DNA from 3 places in the Rhizobium sp. 2YAF20 genome. Region 2 is predicted to be linked to each of the others. Evidence: riboswitches for the same ligand, from Rfam matches in the RefSeq annotation. Region 2 holds a riboswitch; each other region holds the start of a gene.
What was found. Region 2 has a riboswitch for thiamine pyrophosphate ahead of thiM (hydroxyethylthiazole kinase). Riboswitches for the same ligand answer to the same signal wherever they lie in the genome.
Positions count from the first base shown of each region.

Region 1 (4,656 bases), on a different contig from region 2:
TCTCAGCCGGCCGAAGGTTTGACGGCATCGACCGGCACGTAGAGATCGCCGCCGTCACGGTACTTTGCTGCCATAGCCTCCAGCCCTTCTTTTTGTGCCTCGGCGCGGATGTCATGCGAAATTCGCATGGAGCAGAATTTAGGGCCGCACATCGAGCAGAAATGCGCGACCTTGTGCGCCTCCTTCGGCAGCGTCTCGTCGTGGAAGCTGCGGGCGGTTTCAGGGTCGAGCGAGAGGTTGAACTGGTCCTCCCAGCGGAATTCGAAGCGGGCGCGCGACAGCGCGTCGTCGCGCAGTTGCGCGGCCGGATGCCCCTTGGCAAGATCGGCGGCGTGGGCGGCGATCTTGTAGGTGATGACGCCGGTCTTGACGTCGTTGCGATCCGGAAGACCCAGATGCTCTTTCGGCGTGACGTAGCACAGCATCGCCGTGCCAAACCAGCCGATCATCGCTGCACCGATGCCCGAGGTGATGTGGTCGTAGCCGGGTGCGATATCGGTCGTCAGTGGGCCCAGCGTATAGAAGGGCGCCTCGCCGCAGACGGCAAGCTGCTTGTCCATGTTTTCCTTGATCTTGTGCATCGGAACATGGCCGGGGCCCTCGATCATCACTTGGCAATCCTTCGCCCAGGCGATCTTGGTCAGCTCGCCAAGAGTTTCAAGTTCGGCGAACTGGGCGGCGTCATTGGCATCGGCGATCGAACCGGGACGCAGGCCGTCGCCGAGTGAGAAGGAAACGTCATAGGCGCGGCAGATGTCGCATATCTCCTCGAAGTGCTCGTAGAGGAAATTCTCGCGGTGGTGATGCAGGCACCACTTGGCCATGATCGAGCCGCCGCGCGAGACGATGCCGGTGACGCGGTTGACGGTCAGCGGGATGTAGTGAAGCCGTACGCCGGCGTGGATGGTGAAATAGTCGACGCCCTGTTCGGCCTGCTCGATCAGCGTGTCGCGGTAGACCTCCCACGTTAGGTTCTCAGCAATGCCTTCGACCTTCTCCAGCGCCTGGTAGAGCGGCACGGTGCCGATCGGCAGTGGCGAGTTGCGGATGATCCATTCGCGGATATTGTGGATGTTGCGGCCGGTCGAAAGGTCCATGACCGTATCGGCACCCCAGCGCGCCGCCCAGACCATCTTGTCGACCTCCTCCGCCATCGACGAGGTGACGGCCGAGTTGCCGATATTGGCGTTGATCTTCACCAGGAAATTGCGGCCGATGATCATCGGTTCGGCTTCTGGATGGTTGATATTGGCCGGAATGATCGCCCTGCCGGCCGCTACTTCCTGCCGGACGAATTCCGGGGTGAGGTGATCGGGAATGGCGGCGCCGAAACTTTCCCCGTCGCGGATATGGCTGGCCGAGGCAGCCTTGCGGCCGAGGTTCTCGCGGATGGCGATGAATTCCATCTCCGGCGTGATGATGCCCGCCCGCGCATAGGCAAGCTGCGTTACGGCCTTGCCTGGTCTTGCCTTTAGCGGCTGGCTGATAACGGGAAATTCCGGTGTCAGTCGTTCGCCGCTGACAAAACCGTTGTCTTCCGGGCGGACGCGGCGGCCCTGGTATGCCTCGACATCATTGCGCGCGAGGATCCAGTCTCGCCGCAGCGGCGGGAGACCTTTTTCGATGCCGATATCGGCGTTTGCTTGCGTATAGGGGCCGGATGATTCGTAGACGATGACGGCCGGTTCGCCGGATGTCGGGTGAAGTTCGATGCTGCGCATCGGAACCAGGATGTTCGGATGGATTTCACCCGGAACATGGATTTTGGTCGAGGCGGGCATCGGTCCCGTCGTGACGGTCGGTGTGATATTCTTTGCGGCAATGTTCATCATGAGGCTCCAAGCTCGTCGATTGGAGACCCAGTTCACGCCGGAATGATGGAAAAACGCCGGTGCATCTCTCCTGTGAGGGAATCATGGCAACCGAAGCGTTCGCACCGTCCCTACGCCAGTATGAACTGGATCAGGTTCAACGGGTCACTGCGCGCGCTAGCAGTATCTCAGCCCCTTGCCGGGACCCCCCTGGTGAATGACACAAGAGTTATGCCCTCAGTTTAGGTCATGTCAACCCCGGGGAGTTGTCACTTTGTCCGTGGCTTAGCGTATCAAATATCATTCGTCAGGCCCCCTTTGCGGCGAACGTTGCAAGATTGAGGGAGCCACTTGGTAAGGCCGGTTCGCAGGCAACCAACTGCGCGGCGGAAATGGTCCTTTAGCATGGCTGGGAGCTTTGGGCCGGCAACGAAATACCACAAGCAATCCGCAAAAGGTGGATGCCGCAGCATTTCTTCGCCCGGATTGCGGTTGCGGCAAAAGAGATCCCGATGCGAAGCTTAAATTTCACCCCAGCGCAAGGTCAGGTCAAAGGGGTACTGCTTATGAATTCGCGGAATGCCTTTTCTGCCGAGCAGAATGGGGCAAGAGCCGCAGCTGTCTCGCCATTTCGCCGACACATCTATCCGACGACCATAGATTTCCAGCATCTCAGATACGTTCCTCGTGAGCGAGTTTGGCCGCAAATTTCCTTGAACGCTGCTGGCTGATGCCTCCTTGAGGCCTGGAAAGGTGGCTGGCGCCGCTCGACAGCCGAGCCGACGCAAATTATCTATCAGGCATGACCAATCATGATGAAGAGACAATCGCTGGCCGGATCAGCCGTATTCTGGCCGACCAGATCGTGACAGGCGCCTTATTGCCCGGTTCTAAGCTTAAGCAGGATTATCTTGCCGAGGAGTTTGGCTCCAGTCATGTGCCTGTGCGCGAGGCGCTTAGGCGGCTGGAGGCACAAGGGCTTGCGGTCCGTGAGCCGAGGCGAGGGGTGCGGGTAGCCTCGTTCGATCTTGCTCAGGTGCAGGAGGTCGCTCGCATGCGAGCGGCTCTTGAGGTCCTGGCTTTGCGCAACGCCGCTCCCCATCTGACGCCCACCATCCTCGATCAGGCGGAATGCGCAACGCTTGATGGTGATAGAGCGACGGATGTAGCCACCTGGCAGGCAGCGAACCGGCGCTTCCATCAACTGATCCTTGCTCCTTGCAGAATGCCGCGGCTGCTTGCCGTCATCGACGATTTGCATGCCGCAAGTGCGCGCTTTCTGTTTGCGTCCTGGAGTTCCGGCTGGGTGACACCAAAGGACAAGGATCATCGCTCGATCCTCACGCATCTTCGCGAGCAGAAAACCGAGCAGGCCGTGACAGTCCTCGATCGGCATGTCCAGCGGATCGGTCACCGACCAAAGGAGAGCGCTGCGGCTCCCGAACGATTTGCCATTGTTGGCTGAGGATCAGAACCGGAAGCTTAGCGACGGAACAATCCAAAATAGCCGCCCCGGACATTCGAAATCACCTTGCCAGATATTGCATTGCAATATTATAGATAAAACCAACGGGAATCTATTTTGGAATTGGGATCTGGGGAGGAAGTTCGGTCAAATGCAGGATGATGTAGCCAATATCGCGCCATTGCGTAGGCAGAACGACGCAACGCCGGAGATTCATACAGCCGACGGTGCTAAAATTATCTATAATTTACCGTTCAACGATCTTCTTTTCCAGGCGCAAACAATTCATCGCGCCAACTTCGACCCCAATGCGGTCCAGATGAGCCGCCTTCTCTCGATCAAGACCGGCGGCTGCGCCGAGGATTGCGGCTATTGCAGCCAGTCCGCCCACTACCCGACCGGTCTCAAGGCATCAAAGCTGATGGAGGTCGAGCGCGTTGTTGCCGAGGCCCGCAAAGCCAGGGATGGCGGTGCGACGCGTTACTGCATGGGAGCGGCATGGCGCAGCCCCAAGGACCGCGACATGGATGCGGTCATTGCCATGGTTAAGGGTGTCAAGGCGCTTGGCATGGAGACATGCATGACGCTCGGCATGCTAACCCCAGTGCAGTCGGCCTCGCTCGCCGCCGCTGGCCTTGACTACTACAACCACAATATCGATACGTCCGAACGCTTCTATGGCGAGATCATCACGACGCGCACGTTCGCCGACCGCCTTGAAACGCTCTCCAACGTTCGCGAGGCCGGCATGAAGGTGTGTGCCGGCGGTATCCTCGGGATGGGCGAGACCGTCGAGGATCGCATCGCGATGCTGGTGACGCTTGCCAATCTGCCCACACCTCCGGAAAGCGTGCCGATCAACATGCTGATCCCGATCCCAGGATCGAAGCTTGCCAACGCCGAAACCGTCGATCCGATCGACTTCGTTCGCATGATCGCGCTTGCGCGTATCCTGATGCCCAAGTCTCACGTGCGGCTCTCAGCCGGCCGGACGGAAATGAGCGACGAGATGCAGGCCCTTTGTTTTTTCGCCGGTGCCAACTCGATCTTCATCGGGCAGACCTTGCTGACGGCCGACAATCCTGGCGAGGACCAGGATAGCGCTTTGTTTCGCCGTCTCGGCCTGAAGCCCATGGAATTGGGTTCTGTGCAATGAGTGCCACTGGCCTTGCCCGTTTCGAGCAGACGCTGGCCGGCCTCGAACGCAAGGGGCGTGCACGTTCGCTGGCCAGTCAAGCCGGCATCGACTTCACCTCGAACGACTATTTGGGGTTGGCTCAATCCGACCGCCTCGCAAATGCGATCGCCGCAGCGCTTGCGCGCGGCTTACCCGTCGGGGCAGGGGGATCGAGGCTGCTTCGCGGCAATCACCCAGAGCAT
Region 1 covers NZ_JBFRFF010000010.1:81,228-85,883, reverse strand. Annotated here, with positions in the region: gene thiO (glycine oxidase ThiO) at 1-1, opposite strand, end outside; gene thiC (phosphomethylpyrimidine synthase ThiC) at 3-1,829, opposite strand; TPP riboswitch at 1,922-2,033, opposite strand; gene AB4Z52_RS15005 (GntR family transcriptional regulator) at 2,614-3,276, shown strand; gene bioB (biotin synthase BioB) at 3,428-4,432, shown strand; gene AB4Z52_RS14995 (8-amino-7-oxononanoate synthase) at 4,429-4,656, shown strand, end outside.
Region 1: another riboswitch for thiamine pyrophosphate. It lies ahead of thiC (phosphomethylpyrimidine synthase ThiC); the one in region 2 lies ahead of thiM (hydroxyethylthiazole kinase).

Region 2 (4,656 bases):
AGCGCCGAAAAAGTCTTCAGGTCGGCCTGAATGCCAGCCCCACCCGAGGGATCGGAACCGGCAATGGTGAGAACGTTGCGGATCATCGCTCGAACCTCCTGATACGCGACGAGATGGCTGTTGCGGCGACATAAGGATCCGGCATCCCGCAAATGGCGGACACGACAGCCAGACCCCGCGCGCCGGTCTCAAGAACGGAGCTGACATGCTCTGCCTTCAGTCCGCCGATGGCGACAGTCGGAACAGGGGCGAGTACGACAAGCCTAGCAAGCCCCTGGTAGCCGATCGGCTGCTTGTGGTCCGGCTTCGTCGGCGTCGCGAATACCGGTCCAGCGCCGGCATAGTCGACCAGCAACGGATCAATTGCCGCTGCGAGCGCTTCAGTTTCCACCGAAAGGCCGATGATCATATCCGAACCGACCATCGCGCGAGCGACCCTAATATCGATGTCGTCCTGTCCGATATGCAAGCCGTCGGCGCCGATTGCCAGCGCCGCGTCGATGTCGTCATTGATGATCAGCAGTGCACCGGTTCCGGCAAGAGCTGATTTCAGAGCCCGTCCGGTTTCGACTATCTTTGCCGTTTCCGCATGTTTGTCGCGCAGCTGCACCATCGTCGCCCCGCCCGCGACCGCCGCCCGAGCCGTTTCGATCATGCCGATACCAGCGCAAAGGTCCGGGTCGAGCACGAGATAGAGCGACAGGTCAAATGTCTTCATACGGCTGCAGCCCTTGCCTCTAGATCAAGCGCTGCTGCGTCCAGCGCCGCCAAAGCATCGAGAAAGTGCCAGGAGAAAGATCCAGGACCCGCGGCTCGTTGCGCCGCCCGTTCGCCGGCGACCGCGAAGGTGGCGAGTGCCGCGACAGTCGCATCAAACGGGGCATCGGGCGTGGTTGCGGCAAAGGCGCCGACGAGGCAGGTTAGCGAGCAGCCAAGCGCGGTCACCTGTGGCATCAGCGCCGAGCCGCCGGCGATGCGAGTTGACCGCCTGCCATCCGTGACAAAATCCACCACGCCGGTCACGGCCACCACAGTATCGTGTCGCCGCGCCAGTTCGAGCGCAGATTCTTCCGCCTCCTCGACGGCATCCTGGCTGTCGACACCCTTGCCGCTGCTCACTCGTCCGGCAAGCGCGATGATCTCCGATGCATTGGCGCGAACGATTGTCGGAGACAAGGCCATGAGATCCGCCGTGGCAGCGCGTCGGAATGCCGTGGCATAATGCGCGACGGGATCGAATACCCATGGCTTGCCTGCCTTCGTGGCCGCAATGGCGGCGGAGCGCATGCCTGCCAGCCAATCCGTCGACAGGGTGCCGATGTTGATGGTGAGAGCGCCGGCAATTGCCGCAAATTCGCCAGCTTCCTCGTTGGCATGGACCATCGCGGGCGACGCGCCGGCGGCCAGCAGAACATTGGCTGCGACGTTCATGGCAACGAAATTGGTGATGCAGTGTACGAGCGGCGCCGCCTTGCGCATCGAGGCGAGCCTCGTTCCCACTGTCATGGTGATATCCATCGTACCCCTTTCTAGGTGGGGCAGGCGCCGGGGGCAAAACGCGCGATGTGCGAAAGCCCGAGCGACTCCCTCCGCCAGCATGATCTGGTTCAGGTTCAAAGGGTACATCTCAGCCCGACTTACCACGGACGCCCCTGTCTGCTGCGGTTTTCGCAGAGAAAGGGGATCATGTCATCAGTTAATTGTCATTGCGACAAGGACGCAGGCAGATCAGCTTCTCAAAAAATTCGACGGTTTCAGGCGGGCTCAATCAGGCCGAGGACCGCGACAAGCACAAGGACTGTGAACCCGAGAGCGATCTCAGCGATGCAAGCAAGCCTTATGATATTGGAGGTCCGTGTCGGCGTCTTTCCGATCGAGGGCACGAAGACGTAGCGATTGATAACCGCAAGGGTGACCATGCTGACGACGAGTGCGATCTTTGCAGCAAGCATGGCCTGATAGGGCGAGGACCAGTCGGTCGGCAGGCGCTGAAGGACAAGGAATGTATTGGCGATCCCTGAGCCAATCACGAGCATGACCGCTCCGTGGCCGGCGTTCGAAAAACGTCGCAGCGCAATCTGGGCGTCAGCCCGAAAGTCGTCGCTGTCGAAATGCTTGAGAATGGGCAACAGGGCCACGAGCGCGCCGATCCAGGCTCCGCTGGCCAGAACGTGAATGACATCGTTGCTCCGGTGCAGAAGTCGCAGCCATCCCTGATACATCGAGGCGTGGCCGGTCAGCACGAGAAAAGCAAGGCAGAGCGCGGATCCGAATGCGATCGATGCCATGCGCTTCTGCGAAGGCAGGGCGAAGGCAAGAGCAAGGATGACCGCCGCTGCTGTTTGCGCCAGCCAGGCCTGCCCGACAGTCGTTTCCAGAAGAACGTCTCGGATCGTGCCGGGGTCGATGGTGTTGCCCCAGCCGTCTCCGATAGTGCCGGCTTCAAGCGGCAGGAACAGAACGGTCGTGCCGATAGCAATAACCGCTGCGACAACAGGCATTCGACCAAGGGCATGCCACGCGGCAGCTGCCAGGCGCCCGGGGACGAGAAGGCAAAGGAAGGCCGAAGTGCCCCAAAGAAGCATCAAGGATGCGTTGTGGAAGAAGCGGCACGCCTCGAGCGCTGTCTGGAGGTCGATCAAGGCTTCACGGTGAAGGTGAATGCGCCATTGGTCTTGTGTCCGTCGGCGGAAAGCGCATGCCACTCGACGGTGTAGGCGCCAGGGGCGAGCTTTTCGGACAAGGGGACCATCAGTGCGACATTGCCGTCCATCAGCATGGCATCACCGGTCTTGACTGCGTTCTTCTTCGGTCCGGTGACCTTCACGCCGGTAAATTTAAGGTTCAGTTCCTCGCTAAACGTAAGATCCAGCTCCGCCGGCGTAATGACTTCGCTCTTGTCTGCGGGTGTCGACGATTTGAGGTGGGCATGTGCGAAAGCCTGGCTTGAAAGACCTGTGATGATAACGCCCGCCATCCCGAGCTTGAAGACTATCTTGAACATGAATGTTTCCTTGGGCTTAAGGCAAATGACGCCGACAATGCAGCAAATGCGATAGGCTCGGCGCTGGCGGCTGTCAATTATCTGCAGGACAAGCCCCGATCGTCGTGACGCTATGCCGCAAGTCAATATGTCGCGTGAACCTTTGGTTCAGCAAAGCGCGTTATTCGGATGGTAGCAAACAATTATCACCTTTGAATAAATCTGGTAACAGATCGCATCAGCTGGCAGATAAGGCGCCGGCGCGCAGCAGGCCTTTGCGGAGGCTTACTAAAGGAGTGTCATGGCGGGAAATCAGACGCGGGGATTGTTCGGGGCCAGGACCGATCAGGTGCGCCGAAGAGACTTTATCGACAATGCGTCAACGCCGACCTACGCCATCGGCGACGTTCACGGCTGTCATGATCTCCTCGCCGCGCTGGAAGGCAAGATCATTGCCGATGCGGCTCGCTTGCCTGGGCGAAAGCTGATCGTCATGCTCGGCGATTACATCGATCGCGGCCCGGCATCCGCTCGCGTGATCAGCAGGCTGATTGCGCCTCCTCCTCCCGAGTTTGAGCGCATCTGCCTGACCGGCAACCACGAGATCACCATGCTTGCCTATATCGACGAGCAGATCTCGCTCAGCGACTGGCTCTCGATGGGCGCCGAGGCGACCCTTCAATCCTATGGGATCGACGTGGCCCACCTCGCACGCCAGCATTCGTCTCAGAAGAAGCTCGATGATTTCATTCGATCGTCGCTTCCCGCAGCTCATATCGAGTTTCTCCGCAGCCTTCCGGTGATGGTCGATACACCGGCGGCGCTCTTCGTCCATGCCGGCATCGATCCGGATCGGTTGATCGCCGATCAGCTGGACGAAGACCTGGTGTATATTCGCTCGCAGTTTCTCGATAGCCGGCATCCTATGCCGAAGCTAGTCGTCCACGGGCACACGCCTGTGAAGCGGGTCATGGCCAACGGCGAGCGGCTGAACCTCGACACCGGTGCCTTTCGGTCTGGAACGCTGAGTGCAGCACGCTTATGGCGGGGTCGCGTCCACATCACTTCGACATGACAATGGAGCATCGGCCTTCGAAAAGGCCGATGCATTGCCGGCTATAGATTGCCGATGCAGAGATATTTCATTTCCAGATAGTCGTCGGCGCCATGGCGCGAACCTTCTCTGCCAAGGCCCGATTGCTTGATGCCGCCAAAGGGCGCCGTTTCGGAAGACATCAGGCCAGTATTGATGCCGATCATGCCGTATTCGAGAGCTTCGGCCACCCTCCAGACTTTCTTCATGTCGCCGGCATAGAAATAGGCTGCAAGGCCGAACTCCGTATCATTGGCCTGCCTGATCACGTCTTCGACGGTCTCGAAGCGAAACAGCGGCGCGACCGGGCCGAAGGTTTCCTCACGCGCAACCGTCATTCCTCGCGCCACCTCGGTCAATATCGTCGGTGCGAAGAAAGTGCCGGCGCCATCGATGCGGTTGCCGCCGAGGATAACCTTGGCACCCTTGGAGACCGCGTCGCGGACATGGTCCTCGACCTTGGCGACGCCTTGCTCGTCGATCAACGGTCCAATGGTGACGCCCGCCTTGAAGCCGTCGCCTACAGAGAGCTGCTCGACTTTCCTTGCCAATTTGCTCGCAAAGGCGTCGTAAACGTTGG
Region 2 covers NZ_JBFRFF010000027.1:2,739-7,394, forward strand. Annotated here, with positions in the region: gene thiD (bifunctional hydroxymethylpyrimidine kinase/phosphomethylpyrimidine kinase) at 1-86, opposite strand, end outside; gene thiE (thiamine phosphate synthase) at 83-718, opposite strand; gene thiM (hydroxyethylthiazole kinase) at 715-1,506, opposite strand; TPP riboswitch at 1,568-1,664, opposite strand; gene copD (copper homeostasis membrane protein CopD) at 1,755-2,642, opposite strand; gene copC (copper homeostasis periplasmic binding protein CopC) at 2,639-3,004, opposite strand; gene AB4Z52_RS24580 (metallophosphoesterase family protein) at 3,285-4,058, shown strand; gene AB4Z52_RS24585 (NAD-dependent succinate-semialdehyde dehydrogenase) at 4,100-4,656, opposite strand, start outside.

Region 3 (4,656 bases), on a different contig from region 2:
GATCGACAGAATAATCGAAGCCGCGCCTGGTTGCCTGAACGAATGCCTTTGCGGTCTCGGGGTTCTTGGCGAGATAGGCGTCACTGGATGCGATCGCCATGGTCTGCTGATCGGGAATGCCGTAGTCGGCGTAGCGGAAGCGGCGGATCGACCGGTTTTCGAGCTTTGCCTCGACGCCTTCCCAAGTGTAGATCTCGAGCGTGAAGTCGATCGAGCCATTGGCAAGCGCCTCGTAGGCAGAGGTGCCGAGCATGATCTCGTTTACCTTGCCCTGGCCGCCGTCGTTGCGGATCATGGCGGCAATCATCGCGCTTTCCCAGGCGCTGCCGAAGCCGCCATAGGTCTTGCCATCGAGATCCCTCGGGCGCTCGATATCCTTGCGGTCGCCATTGACGATCAGGCGTCCGATCTCCGTCTGGACGATGGCGTAGACCTGCTTGATGTCGACGCCGGCGGCGCGCTGGGTGAAGGTGCCGATCGGGGTCGATATGCCGAAATCGGCAACGCCGTTGGCGATCAGCGTTCCAACAGCAGTGTCGGTGAAGGGCAGGATTTGCACGTCGAGGCTGGCGTCACGGTAGAAGCCTTTTGCCTGCGCTACGAAGAGGCCGATATGGTCGGTGTTGGGCGTCCAATCCAGCGCCATGGTGACTTTTGTCGGCACGGCCGCTGCGCTGGCGGTGCGAGACAGGGGCAGCACTGTGGCGAGGGTCATGGCGAGCGCCTGTCGACGGGTCAAACGGGGCATTTTGTCGTCCTTTCAAATGGTCGGGTCAAATTGTCTGGTCGAGCGGCTTGGCCATGGAGGAGCCTTTCAAGGATGTCGGTCTCGATCGCACGAGCATCAGCGGTGCCGAGATCGGCGAGCCTGCGCGGGCGCGGCAGCGGTACCTGAAACTCGGCAATGATCCCTGCCGGGCGTGGCGACAGAACGTAGATGCGATCAGAGAGGAAAACCGCTTCGCGCACATCATGGGTGATTAGCAGCGCCGTCCAGCGGTGGCCGGCCCACATCTCTTGCAGCCATTCCTGCAATTGGGTGCGGGTCAACGCGTCGAGCGCACCGAACGGCTCGTCCAAAAGCAGCATATCCTGGCGCTGTACGACGGTGCGCAGCAGGGCGGCGCGCTGGCGCATTCCTCCGGAAAGTTGAGCCGGATAATGATGCTCGAAGCCCGCAAGCCCGAACTGCTCGAACAGAGGCGCTACTCTTTCACGAGCCTGCCTGCGGCTCATGCCCTTGACCTCAAGGCCGAGCGTCGTGTTGTCGATGATCCGCCGCCAGGGCATCAGTGCGTCACGTTGGGGCATGAAGGCGAAGGAGGCGCCGCTTTCGTCAAGCGGGTGGCCGTCGAAGAGGATATTTCCAGTGTCACTGCGCTCGCTGCCGCTTAACAAGCGAAGGATCGTCGACTTGCCGGCGCCCGACGGGCCGACGATGGAAACAAATTCGCCGTCGCCGATCGTCAGCGAAACGTTGTCGAGGACGGGCATTGTCCCGAAGGATTTCGTGATGTCGCGAAGCTCCAGCCGATGACCATTCATCGCCCTATCTCCTTGCCATTGCGGTTCCACGGCATTGCCAGGTGGCCGATCAGCCCGGCGACGGCAAAGAGGATGAGCGTCAGGCAGGCGCTGAGAAACACGGCTGCAAGGACGAGATCCGGCCTGAAATTGTTCTTGGCAATGAGAATGTAAATGCCAAGGCCTTTGGCCGCGCCGGCATACTCGGCAAAAATCGCGCCAACGACCGCATAGGTGATCGATATCCTGAAGCCGGCAAAGAAATAGGGCAGGGCCGACGGCAGGCGCGCGACCAGGAAGATGCGCCAGCGAGGCGCCTTCATCGAGGTTAGCAACTCGGCAATGTCCTTGTCGGTCGATTCGTAGCCCTGCAACAACGCGACCAGCATCGGGAAGAAGGTGACCAGTGCAACAAGCAGGATTTTCGGCAGCAGGCCGAAGCCAAACCAGAGCACGATCAGCGGCGCGATCGCCACCAGCGGCAATGTCTGGCTGATGACGAAGAGCGGAAACAGTGCGCGGCGAACAGGACGGGCAAAATCCATCAGCACGGAAAAGACAAAGGCCACGGCCAGCGAGCAGGCAAAGCCGGCAAGCGTTGCGGAGATCGTCGGCCAGGTATTGTCGATCAGCGCCTGACGGTTGACCCATGCCTGCACCAGCACGCGCGAGGGCGCCGGCAGCGTCGAGGGTCGGATACCGGACAGGTCGGCATAGAGTTCCCAGGCGAGCAGGCACGCAACTGCCGCAGCGACCGCCGGCACAGCGCCGACGAAAGTAGAATGAAACGCGTGACGCGCCGGTACGGGTTTTTGCGACATAGCCGGATTCCGATCAGGCTTTGGTCGGGCTGTTTGCCGAAATGGTGATGTCCAGCGTCACGTGGCCCTCCGGCGGACCGAAGCGGCAGAAGGCCTCTTGGATTGTCGCGAAGACGGCGCCGGCATCGCCACGCAGCCTCGTGCAGAAATTCTTGGAGCGGTCGAATGTGCCGGAGCGCTTCAGGAAATCGATGCAGCCATAGATCTCATCCATGTGGTCGCCGATACCCATGACATAGAGCGAGAATTGGGCTGCGGCCGGCTGGTCGCTTGCTGGCGCGGCAGCAACGGTCTTCGAGGCAGCGTCGATGCGCTCTAAGAGCGGCAACGCGTCGCGTTCCAAGAGGCTCGTCCCACAGGCCGGATCGTCCGGCTCGCCGGGGCAGCCGCGCGACACCGCTGCCGACAACACGCAATGCTCGCCTGATTTTGCCGCGGCGACGAACAGGTCGCGCATTGCTGAAAACAGCACATCGGGCGGTCCGACCATCAGTGTCGATATGTCGTCGGTCTCGATGCGCAACGCATCGCGATAGGGATTAAGACCCTTGACGGCATCAAGGATGATCTCGGCAAAATTGCCGGACATCGGATATAGGGAGACTTGTGCGCCTGAGAACACTTTTTTGACCTCGCTCCGCTGGCATTACCCAGATCAGCTTTGAAGGGTCCGGAGGCATGACGCCTCTCATCTCAGCCCCGGCAATACGGAGCTCCCCTGTGAATTTCGCGGAAGCTAGCACCGGCTCGGCCAGTGCGCAATGGGAAAAAGACAGCCTCGCAGGCTGGGCAATATCCGAAAGAAGACCCTTGAATTGCGACAGGCAACCCAGGCCGCTTCACGGTCAGGCGCCGACGCCGGCGGTCTGCCCGGCCAAGTATTCGTCCAAGGCGAGGACTTCTTGCGCGCTTAGATAGAGCCCCTTCTTCGAGCGGCGCCAGAGGATGTCGGCGGCGGTTCTGGCCCATTCCTCGGCAACGAGATAGCGGACTTCCACCTCGTAGAGGTCGCTGCCGAAGTTCCGCCCGAGGCCTTCGATCGAGCTGATATCGCCAAGCAACTTCCCAGCCAGAGTGCCGTACCGGCGGACCAGTCGGCGAGCCAGCGCAATTGCGAGGAAGGGGTAGCGCGACTTTAGTGAGCCAACCTCTGCCTCGTAACCCTTTGCGGGGAAATCACCGCCGGGAAGCGAACTCTTGGCGGTCCACGGCTTGCCCTTGACCCCGATTGCCGCGCCGATCTTTTCAAGGGCATGCTCGCCAAGCCGACGATAAGTCGTCAGCTTGCCGCCGAAGACGTTGAGAAGCGGCGCCTGACCCTCGCCGCCTTCGACCTTCAGCACGTAGTCGCGCGTCGCTTCCTGCGCCTTTGAGGCACCGTCGTCGAAAAGCGGACGGACGGCGGAATAGGTCCAGACGATGTCTTCGCGACGAACCGGCTCCTTGAAATATTCCGATGCGGCGCTGCAGAGATAATTGATCTCATCCGGCGAAATCTTCACATCCTTCGGATCGCCGTGATAGTCGCGGTCGGTCGTGCCGATCAGGGTGAAGTCCTGCTCGTAGGGGATTGCGAAGATGATGCGATTGTCGGGATTCTGGAAGAAGAAGGCGCGGGGGTCGTCGAACTTCTTTCGGACGATGATGTGGCTGCCCTGCACGAGACGCACGTTGTGGGCCTTTTGGGCGCCAATAGCGCCCGACAGGACATGATCGACCCAGGGGCCGGCGGCATTGATCAGCATGCGCGAGCGAAACGCCCGCTTTTCGCCCGTCATCGCATCCTCGGTCTCGATCGACCAGACGGCGCCCTCGCGTCTTGCCGACACGACCTTGGTGCGCGACAGGATCGCAGCACCACGGTCGGCAGCGTCGCGTGCGTTCAGTACCACCATGCGGGCATCGTCAACCCAGCCGTCGGAATATTCGAACGCCTTGGTGAACATCGATTTCAGCGGTTTTGCCGAGGGATCGCTGCGCATGTCGAGCGTCGAGGTCGGGGGCAGCAATTTGCGGCCGCCCAAATGATCATAGAGAAACAGGCCGAGCCGGATCAGCCATGCAGGCCGGATGCCGCCCTTATGATAGGGCAGCACGAAGCGCATCGGCCAGATGATGTGCGGCGCCATGGCCCAGAGCACTTCGCGCTCCATCAGCGATTCGCGCACCAGTCGGAATTCATAGTGCTCAAGATAACGCAGGCCGCCATGAATGAGCTTGGTCGCTCCCGACGATGTTCCCGATGCGAAGTCGTTCATTTCGGCCAGCGCCACCGAATAGCCGCGGCCGACCGCGTCGCGAGCAATGCCGC
Region 3 covers NZ_JBFRFF010000002.1:366,466-371,121, forward strand. Annotated here, with positions in the region: gene AB4Z52_RS05865 (ABC transporter substrate-binding protein) at 1-748, opposite strand, end outside; gene AB4Z52_RS05870 (ABC transporter ATP-binding protein) at 736-1,545, opposite strand; gene AB4Z52_RS05875 (ABC transporter permease) at 1,542-2,345, opposite strand; gene AB4Z52_RS05880 (YkoF family thiamine/hydroxymethylpyrimidine-binding protein) at 2,359-2,967, opposite strand; TPP riboswitch at 2,960-3,075, opposite strand; gene glpD (glycerol-3-phosphate dehydrogenase) at 3,191-4,656, opposite strand, start outside.
Region 3: another riboswitch for thiamine pyrophosphate. It lies ahead of AB4Z52_RS05880 (YkoF family thiamine/hydroxymethylpyrimidine-binding protein); the one in region 2 lies ahead of thiM (hydroxyethylthiazole kinase).